Regions from separate parts of the Luteimonas galliterrae genome, predicted to be linked through region 1. Evidence: predicted binding sites of a transcription regulator. Region 1 holds the regulator's gene; each other region holds the start of a gene.

Region 1 (3,273 bases):
GTCGACCAGGTAGTCGATGACGCGCTTGTCGAAATCTTCGCCGCCCAGGAAGGTGTCGCCGTTGGTAGCCAGCACTTCGAACTGCTTTTCGCCGTCGACGTTGGCGATTTCGATGATCGACACGTCGAAGGTGCCGCCGCCCAGGTCGTAGACGACGATCTTGCGGTCGCCGCCGGCCTTGTCCAGGCCATAGGCCAGCGCAGCCGCGGTCGGCTCGTTGATGATGCGCTTGACGTCCAGGCCGGCGATCTTGCCGGCGTCCTTGGTGGCCTGGCGCTGGCTGTCGTTGAAGTAGGCCGGCACCGTGATCACCGCTTCGGTGACCGTCTCGCCCAGGTAGGCCTCGGCGGTCTTCTTCATCTTTTCGAGGATGCGCGCGGACACTTCCTGCGCGGACAGCTTCTTGCCGTCGCTGGTCGCGACCCAGGCGTCGCCGTTGTCGTGCTCGACGATCGCGTACGGGACCAGGTCGCGGTCCTTCTTCACTTCCGCATCGTTGAACTTGCGGCCGATCAGGCGCTTGACGGCGTAGAAGGTGTTCTTGGGATTGGTGACGGCCTGGCGCTTGGCGGAAGCGCCCACCAACACCTCGCCGTCCTTGCTGTAGGCGACGATCGAAGGCGTGGTGCGGTCGCCCTCCGAATTTTCGATGACGCGGGCCTTGCCGCCCTCCATGATCGCCACGCACGAATTGGTCGTGCCGAGATCGATGCCGATGATCTTGCCCATGGTATTGCTCCCTCTCTCGAATCTGAATGTTGGGGACGGCCGTTGCCGTCGATGTCCGTAATCTGGGGCCTGGGGCCGCCGGTTCAAGCGTTCGCCTACATCGTCTAGTCGTGCTTGGCGACAACCACCATGGCCGGCCGCAGCAAGCGCTCGTTCAACAGGTAACCCTTCTGGAAGGTCTGGGCGACCGCGCCCGGGGGCACGCCCTGCGCGTCGACCACGCTCGCGGCCTGGTGCCGGTCCGGGTCGAAACTGTCGCCGGGCATCGGCGCCACTTCGACCAGGCCATTGGCCTCGGCGACCTTGTGCAGCTGGCGCAGGGTCAGCTCCACGCCGGCACGCAGCGGGTCGTTTTGCGGGGCGGTGACCAGCGCCGCTTCCAGGCTGTCGAACACCGGCAGCAGATCGGCCAGCAGGCGCTCGTTGGCGAATTTGCGGGCCAGCTCGACGTCGCGCGCCAGGCGCTTGCGCTGGTTGTCCAGGTCGGCGCGCTCGCGCAGCGATTCGGCGCGCAGTTGTTCCAGGTCGCCTTTCAGAGTCTCGATCAAGCCGTACAGGGGGTGGTCGGCGTCCAGGGCCGCTTCTGCGGCCGCATCGTCGGGTCGTTGTTCGGTTGCGGTCATGTCCAGGTTCCGGGCGGTCGTCCTGCCGCCCTACCCGACAACCTATGAGGGCTGGGCCCCGGGATTCAAGGCGGAACCCAGCGCGTCGGCCGCCGCCTGCACGACCGGAATGACTCGGTCGTAGGCCATCCGGGTCGGCCCGATCACGCCCAGCACGCCCAGCACGCGGCCGCCGGCGGCATACGGCGCGGTCACCAGCGACACGCCGTCCAGCGGCGCCAGGCCGGTCTCCTCGCCGATGAAGATGCGCACGCCGGGCGCGTGCACCGTGCGCTCCAGCAATTGCAGGATCTCGCGCTTGCGGGCGAAGGCTTCGAACAACTCGCGCAGGCGGTCCAGGTCCGCCAGGTCCTGCACGCCGATCAGCCGTGTCTGGCCGGCCAGCAGCATGTCTTCGGCGCCGGGCGCCAGGGCCTGTTCGGCCAGTTCCACGGTTTGCGCCAGCAGGCTCTCCATCTCGCTGCGGGCGCTGCGCATTTCGTGCAGCAGCGTGGCGCGGATGTCGGCCAGCGGCCGTCCGGCGAAATGATGGTTGAGGTAATTGGCGACGCGCTCCAGCTCGGCCGGGCCGTAGACGCGGCGCGTCTGCAGGATGCGGTTCTGCACGTCGTTGTCGGCGAACACTAGGATCGCCAGTACGCGTTGGCCGTCCAGCGGGACGAAGTCGATGTGCTTGAACGCAAACTGCTCGCGCTGCGGCACGCTGACCACGCCGACGAAATGGGTCATCGCCGACAGCAGCTCGGAAGCGTTGCCGAGCAGGTTCTGGGTGCCCGCCCCCGCCGGCAGTTCGCTGCGCAGCCGCGACAGTTCGCCTTCGGCCAGCGGTTTGACCTGCAGCAGGCTGTCGACGAAGACGCGGTAGCCCTGGGCGGTGGGTATGCGCCCGGCGGAAGCGTGCGGCGCGCTGAGCAGGCCGGTGTCTTCCAGGTCGGCCAGGATGTTGCGGATCGTCGCCGGGCTGACGTCCAGACCGGCGTGGCGCGCCAGGGTCTGCGAACCGACCGGCTCGCCGTCGCGGATGTAGCGCGCGATCAGCGTGCGCAGCAGCTGGCGCGCGCGCGGGTCTAGGGACGAGTCGTCGGAAGGTCTGGCCACGTGGGCGGTATAAGCCGGACCGGCGGTGCGCGCAAGCGTCGCTCGTGGATTGCGGCCCTGTCGCAAGTTCCGCGACCCGCGCATGGCAGGCTGGCGGGCCGCACGGCACAATTGCATCCATGCTGACGCTACTGACGATCAAGGACTTCGCCGTCGTCCGGACCGCCGAACTCGAGTTCGGCGCGGGCTTGACCGTGATCTCGGGCGAAACCGGCGCCGGCAAGTCGCTGCTCGTCGATGCGCTCGGCTTCCTGTCCGGGCTGCGCGCCGACAGCGGCATGGTCAGGCACGGCGCCGAGCGCGCCGAACTCAGCGCGCAATTCGACCTGAGCGATGCCATGCCCGCCCGCGATTGGCTGCGCGAACAGGAACTGGACGAAGGCGACGACTGCCAGCTGCGCCGCACCCTACGCGCCGACGGCGGTTCCAAGGCCTGGATCAACGGCCGCCCGGCCACGCTGGCGCAGTTGGGCGAACTGGCGGGCCTGCTGGTCGAAATCCACGGCCAGCACGAACACCAGGCGTTGCTGTCTAAGGCCAGCCAGCTGGCCCTGCTCGACGGTTTCGGCGGACACGAGGCGGCATTGACTGCGGTCGAAACCGTGGCCGCGCACTGGAACGCCTTGCTGCGCGAGCGCGAGGCGTTATCGAAACAGGGCGACGTCTCCGAGCGCATCGCCTACCTGGAGCACCAGTTCGCAGAATTGCAGCGCGAAGCGCTGGAGCCGGATGCCATCGCCGAACTCGGCGCCACGCATCGCCGGCACGCGCATGCAGCCGCGCTGATCGCGGCCTGCGACGGCGCCTTCGCGCGCCTGGCCGG
Region 2 (3,273 bases), on a different contig from region 1:
GGCGTGAACGCCAACAGCAGGCCGGCGCCGAAGAAGCCGAGCAGGGTCAGCCAGCGATGCGAGCCGGATAGGGCGGCGGCCAGGCGCGAATCCTCGGCCAACGCTCCAGAAGCGGCCGTTGCGCTCTTCGTAGGAGCGGCTTCGGCCGCGAGCTTTTCCGGCCCCTCGGCGACCATTCTTGTAGGAGCGGCTTCAGCCGCGATCTCTTGATCTTGATTCTGTGCGGTCTGCGAAAAGCTCGCGGCTGAAGCCGCTCCTACAACAGCAGGTGCGGCCGCGATCTCGCCCGCCGGCAGGTTCAACGATACCGAACGCGTCATCGGGGGATAGCAGATGCCATCGTCCTGGCAACCCTGGAAATTCGCGGTCAGCGTGACTTTCTGCGCCTCGGCTAAGCTGCGCCGCAGCGGCACCGGCAGGTCGATCTGGTCGAAATACACGGTGACGTCGCCGAAATGCTCGTCGCGATGCAGCTGTCCCTTCGGCCAGCGCGGACGTTCCAGCGCGATGCCGTCGGCGTCGAGCTTGAGCGAAGTCTTGTCGCGATACAGGTAGTAGCCCTTGGCCGGCGTGAAGCGCAGCAGCAGCGCATTGCCGCCATCGGCGATGGCTTCGAACTTGAAGGCCTGCTCCGGCGGCAGCGGCAGCGGTTCGCTGGCGCCGTTGGGTGCGGTGCCGAGCAGGCCGCCCTGCGTCGCGGATCCCAGCGATTTGCCCAGCGCGGCGAAACCGCTGTCGCTCTTTGTAGGAGCGGCTTCAGCCGCGAGCTCTTGATCTTTTTCCTGCACATCAGTCGAAGAGCTCGCGGCTGAAGCCGCTCCTACAACAGCCGCTCCTACAGCAGGCAAAGCGACGGTCAAGGTGCGGGTCTGCGGCGGATAGCACACGCCAACGTCCGCGCAGCCTTGGTATTTCACTTTCAATGCGACTTGCCGCGCGTTCTGAGCGGCCACGCCCGGCAACGCCGCGACGAGCTGGGTGCGATAGGTTTCCACTTCGCCGAAGAACTCGTCGGTATGCCTGTCGCCGCGCGGCATCTGCAGCGGCTGCGCTTTGAAAGCGGCATCGGTTTGCACGGACGTGCGGTGCCGGTAGAGGTAATAGCCGTCGGCGATCTTCCAGCTCAGCTCGATGCGATCGCGGCTCGGCGCCGATACCTTCAACGCGAAGGCCGTATCGACCGGCAACAAGTCCTTCTCGTCGACCGCCGACGCCGGCATCGCCACGAACAGGGAGAACACCAGCGCAGCCAGGCCGCGCGACCGCATCGTCATCATCGATTCTCTTCGCGCGTCTGCTCGGCGATCCAGCCGAGGTAGGCGGGCAGGCCGCCCGCAGCTTCGACCGCGATCACTTCCGGCAGTTCATAAGGATGCAGCGCTAGGATCCGCTGCTGCAGCGCCGGCAGGCGGTCGGCCGCGGTCTTGATCAGCAGCAGAACCTCGTCGGCGCGCTCGACCTGGCCCTGCCAGCGGTAGGTCGAGCGCAGGCCGGGCAGCACGTTGACGCAGGCGGCCAGGCGCTCGTCCACCAGCGCATCGGCGATGCGCGCGGCGCTGTCCGGGTCGGGGCAGGTGCAGAGGCAGACGAGTACGGACAAGGGTCGGCACGGGTTCGAGGGGCGCCTAGGGTAGCCGACTCGCCTTCGCCGGCCGTGGCAGCCCTTGAAAGGCTGCGTTGCAGGCCCAACGTCTCGGGCATCCCGGCGCGTCCGGGTTTTTGACGTTTCCGGCGCTGGCAGTCGCCTGGTGCGACTGCTAAAATCGCCGGTCTAGTTTCCCGCTTTATCCCCGCCAATCAAGCACTTAAGAGGGTCGCAATGAATCTGAAGCCGCTCTACGACCGCGTGGTCGTCAAGCCCATCGAAGCCGACGAAGTCACCGCCGGCGGCATCGTCATCCCCGACAACGCCAAGGAAAAGCCCACCAAGGGCGAAATCGTCGCCATCGGCGAAGGCAAGGCGCTGGACAACGGCAGCCTGCGCGCGCCCAAGGTCAAGGTCGGCGACAAGGTCATCTACGGCCAGTACTCGGGTTCTTCGTACAAGCACGAAGGCACCGAATACAAGATCGTGAAGGAAGACGACATCCTCGCGATCGTCGGCTGATTTTTTCTCTGTAGAGCGGAGCTTGCTCCGCTGCTTTTCGCCAAGGTTCGAAAAAAGAGCGGCGGGGCAAGCCCTGCTCTACAAAACCGGTTCTCCGCAAAATTTTCTAATTCTGGAGTTAGTGCAATGGCTGCCAAAGAAATCCGTTTCGGCGAGGACTCGCGCGCGCGCATGCTGCGCGGCGTCAATATCCTCGCCAATGCCGTCAAGGCAACGCTCGGCCCGAAGGGCCGCAATGTCGTGCTCGAGAAGAGCTACGGCGCTCCGACCATCACCAAGGACGGCGTCTCCGTCGCCAAGGAGATCGAACTCGCCGATAAGTTCGAGAACATGGGCGCGCAGATGGTCAAGGAAGTCGCTTCCAAGACCTCCGACAACGCCGGCGACGGCACCACCACCGCGACCGTGCTGGCCGCGGCGCTGATCCGCGAAGGCATGAAGGCGGTCGCCGCCGGCATGAACCCGATGGACCTCAAGCGCGGCATCGACAAGGCGGTCACCGCCGCCGTCGGCGAGCTGAAGAACCTGTCCAAGCCCACCGTCGACGACAAGGCGATCGCCCAGGTCGGCACCATCTCGGCCAATAGCGACGAATCGATCGGCACGATCATCGCCGACGCGATGAAGAAGGTCGGCAAGGAAGGCGTGATCACGGTCGAGGAAGGTTCGGGCCTGGAGAACGAGCTCGACGTGGTCGAGGGCATGCAGTTCGACCGCGGCTACCTGTCGGCGTACTTCGTCAACAACCAGCAGAGCATGAGCGCCGAGCTGGACGACCCGTACATCCTGCTGCACGACAAGAAGATCTCCAACGTGCGCGACCTGCTGCCCGTGCTGGAAGGCGTGGCCAAGGCCGGCAAGCCGCTGCTGATCGTCGCCGAAGAAGTCGAAGGCGAGGCGCTGGCCACGCTGGTCGTCAACACCATCCGCGGCATCGTCAAGGTCTGCGCCGTCAAGGCGCCGGGCTTCGGCGACCGTCGCAAGGCGATGCTGGAAGACATGGCCACCCTGACCGGCGGCACCGTGATCTCCGAAGAAGTCGGCCTCTCGCTCGAGAAGGCGACCATCAAGGATCTGGGCCGCGCCAAGAAGATCCAGGTCACCAAGGAAAACACCACGATCATCGACGGCGCCGGCGACACCGCGTCGATCGAAGGCCGCATCAA
Region 3 (3,273 bases), 1.4 Mb from region 1:
GGCGGAGACAGCTGGCTGGCCAGCGTCGACCAGGCGTTTCCGATGCGAGGCGGCGCGCGTTTGTCGGCGTCGCTGGCCTATGGCGAACTGAGCTACGACGGCGAGCCGGCTACCGCGACCACCACGGTCGCGCTGTACGGCGGGCGCGACCTCACCGACACCTTGTCGATCGACGGCACCGCGCGCTGGACCCATGGCGACGGCCCCAGCGCGACGCGCGGCGTGGATTTCAACATCGGTTTGAACTGGCGCATCCGTCCGCGCTGGTCGTTGGCCGCCGCGTTCTACCAGAGCCAGGGTTCGCAGCGTTCGCCCTTCATCCTGGATCCGCTGGTCACCGATACGCCTTTCATTTCGCTGCCGCGCGACCGTTCGGTGTTCCTCACCCTGCGCTACGACCGCCAGGCCGGACAGCCGCTGGCCGTGATCGGCGGCGCGCCGGGCGCGGCCGTGGGCAGCGTCGCCGGTTCGCTGTTCCTGGACGACAACAACGACGGCGTGCGCGCGGCGTCGGAACTGCCGGCGGCCAACGTCACCATCGTGCTGGACGGCCGCTATTCGGTGCGCACCGACAGCAACGGCCAATTCGAATTCCCGCGCGTGGCCGTCGGCCCGCATCGCGTCGCGGTGCTGCCCGACAACCTGCCGCTGCCGTGGTTCGTCGAAGACGCCGCCGCGCAGCGCACGATCGAGGTGCGCGTGCGGCAGACCACGCGGCTGGATATTCCCGCGGGGCGGCAGCGATGACTTCCCTGGACATCGCAGCGCAGCCGCCCATGACCGGCAGCTCCATGCTCGCCAACGTCAGCCCCGCTGCGAACGCGGCCTTCGAGACCGGCGCGTTCCGCCAGGTACGGATCGCGTTCCAGCCCATCGTCGACTTGCGGCGCGGCTCCGTCTACGCGTACGAGGCGCTGGTGCGCGGCGCGAACGGCGAAGGCGCGCCGGAAGTGCTCGCCGCCGTGCCTCAGGCGCGGCGCGCCGTGTTCGACCATCGCACGATGCTTTTGGCGCTGTTCGCCGCGGCCAAGCTCGATCTGCGCACGCGGCTCGCGCTCAATCTGGCGCCGAGCGCGTTCGTGCATCCGGGCACGATCATGTCGCTACGCGCCGCGGCCGAGAGCGTGGGCCTGGCGCCCAGGCACATGATCCTCGAACTGTCCGAATCCGAACCGTTGAACCAACTGCGCATCGCCGAATCCCTGCACGCCTATCGGGCGATGGGTTTCGTCGTGGCGATCGACGATTTCGGCGCCGGCCACGCCGGACTCGGTTTGCTGGCCAGCTATCAACCGCAGCTGCTCAAGATCGACATGCACCTGGTGCGCGGCGTCGGCGGCGACAGCGTGCGCCAGGCCATCATCGAGAGCGTGATCGGCATCGCCGGCAAACTCGGCTGCGCCGTGGTGGCCGAGGGCGTGGAAACCGAGGCCGATGCCCGCAGGCTGCTCGCTTTGGGCATCCATCTGCAGCAGGGCTACCTTTATGCACGTCCCGGTTTGGAGGCTTTGCCGATACCGGATTTATCCTGGGCCGCTTTCTGACGAGTGGGGAAGGGCTCGCAGGCCCCCTACGGTTGCGCCAGGCGTCCGGGCCATCCGCTCCCGGCTCAAATAAATTGATTATTTTCAATAAGTTACGATAATCCGGCCCAAACCCTTGATTTACCGGTCTGGCGTACCGAATTAGGTATCCGGAGACTGCGGGGGAGTGGTTTTTCCATCCTGGCGTTCCATCAGCGAAACGCTGGGGAACTCCAGGTGCCCTTAGCAGTCATATCTGGCGACTGCTAAAATCGGAACCCATGAAGACCCCCATGTCCCAAGCCCTCGTCGCCAACAACCTGCCGATCCCCAGTGCGCTCGGTTCGCTGGACGCCTACATCGGTGCGGTCCACCAGATCCCTGTCCTCACCGTCGAGGAAGAGCAGGCGCTGGCCCAGCGTTTCCGCGAAGAAGACGATCTCGAAGCCGCCCGCGAGCTGGTCATGTCGCATTTGCGCTTCGTGGTGCACGTCGCCCGCGGTTACAACGGCTACGGCCTGCCGCTCGGCGATTTGATCCAGGAAGGCAACATCGGCCTGATGAAGGCCGTGAAGCGTTTCGATCCGGACGTGGGCGTGCGCCTGGTCTCGTTCGCGGTGCATTGGATCCGCGCCGAGATGCACGAGTTCATCCTCAAGAACTGGCGCATCGTCAAGGTCGCCACCACGAAGGCGCAGCGCAAGCTGTTCTTCAACCTGCGCAAGAGCAAGACGCGCCTGGGCTGGTTGAACGCCGAGGAAGTGCGCGCGGTCGCCAAGGATCTCAACGTCTCCGAGCGCGAAGTGCTGGAGATGGAGTCGCGCCTGTCCGGCCGCGATATCGGCTTCGACCTGTCTTCGGACGAGGACGACGACCACGCGCCGCCGGCGCCGGCCGCCTACCTGATGGCGAACGAGGAAGATCCCTCGCAGGCCTACGAGCGCAACGACAGCGAGGACCATCAGCTGGAACTGCTGCGCGAAGGCATGAGCCAGCTCGACGCCCGCTCGCGCGACATCATCAAGCGCCGCTGGCTGGACGCCGACAGCAAGATCACGCTGCAGGAACTGGCCGACGAGTACGGCGTTTCGGCCGAGCGCATCCGCCAGGTCGAGGCCAACGCGCTGAAGAAGATGAAGGCCTTGTTCGTCGCCTGATCCAAACGCCATCGAAAGACCAGAACGGCCCGGGAAACCGGGCCGTTTTTTGTTGCGCATGATTCGGATATCGGGTCCGGTTCGCGGCATTTAGCCTGCACCTATTCCAATGACGGAGCAGGGCAATGGACTACATCGTAAAAGGTCTGCCTATAGAGGATTTCCGGCCGTTGTTCGGTTTGAGCGACGAAGCGCTGAGCGCGCACGGCGTGAAGCGTTACGTCGCCGAGGCCAAGCCGGGCTTTCCCTGCCGAATCACCCTGCAGGACGCGGAGCCCGGCGAATCGCTGCTGCTGCTCAACTGGAGGCACCAAGACTCGGATACGCCCTATCGCAGCGACGGTCCGATCTTCGTGCGCGAATCGGCGCTAGCGACGTTCGAGGCCCGCAACGAAATCCCGGAACAGCAACGCAGCCGTTTATTGTCCGTGCGGGCTTACGACGAAGCCGGCTGGATGCATGCCGCCGATGTGGTCGAAGGCGCGGATCTGGAACCGTTGATCGGAAAGTTCTTCGGCTATCCGAAGATCGGCTATCTGCACGTGCACAACGCGCGTCGCGGCTGCTATGCGTGCCGGATCGATCGCGGCTGA

Evidence for each region. Region 1 encodes HrcA, which represses chaperone genes, less so after heat shock. Its sites were predicted from a motif close to TTNGCACTCNNNNNNNNNGAGTGCNAA; they were not measured.
Region 2: groES (co-chaperone GroES) is a predicted target of HrcA. The motif match lies at 1,735-1,761, and genes of this name have one in related genera.
Region 3: rpoH (RNA polymerase sigma factor RpoH) is a predicted target of HrcA. The motif match lies at 1,767-1,793, and genes of this name have one in related genera.

Annotation. Positions count from the first base shown of each region.
Region 1 is NZ_JAMBEP010000001.1:744,390-747,662, forward strand. Features, by position in the region: gene dnaK (molecular chaperone DnaK) at 1-729, opposite strand, end outside; gene grpE (nucleotide exchange factor GrpE) at 834-1,352, opposite strand; gene hrcA (heat-inducible transcriptional repressor HrcA) at 1,395-2,450, opposite strand; gene recN (DNA repair protein RecN) at 2,570-3,273, shown strand, end outside.
Region 2 is NZ_JAMBEP010000003.1:85,077-88,349, reverse strand. Features, by position in the region: gene M2650_RS13065 (protein-disulfide reductase DsbD) at 1-1,277, opposite strand, end outside; gene cutA (divalent-cation tolerance protein CutA) at 1,274-1,600, opposite strand; gene groES (co-chaperone GroES) at 1,820-2,107, shown strand; gene groL (chaperonin GroEL) at 2,234-3,273, shown strand, end outside.
Region 3 is NZ_JAMBEP010000001.1:2,193,550-2,196,822, reverse strand. Features, by position in the region: gene M2650_RS10070 (carboxypeptidase-like regulatory domain-containing protein) at 1-747, shown strand, start outside; gene M2650_RS10065 (EAL domain-containing protein) at 777-1,544, shown strand; gene rpoH (RNA polymerase sigma factor RpoH) at 1,805-2,680, shown strand; gene M2650_RS10055 (DUF1203 domain-containing protein) at 2,806-3,273, shown strand.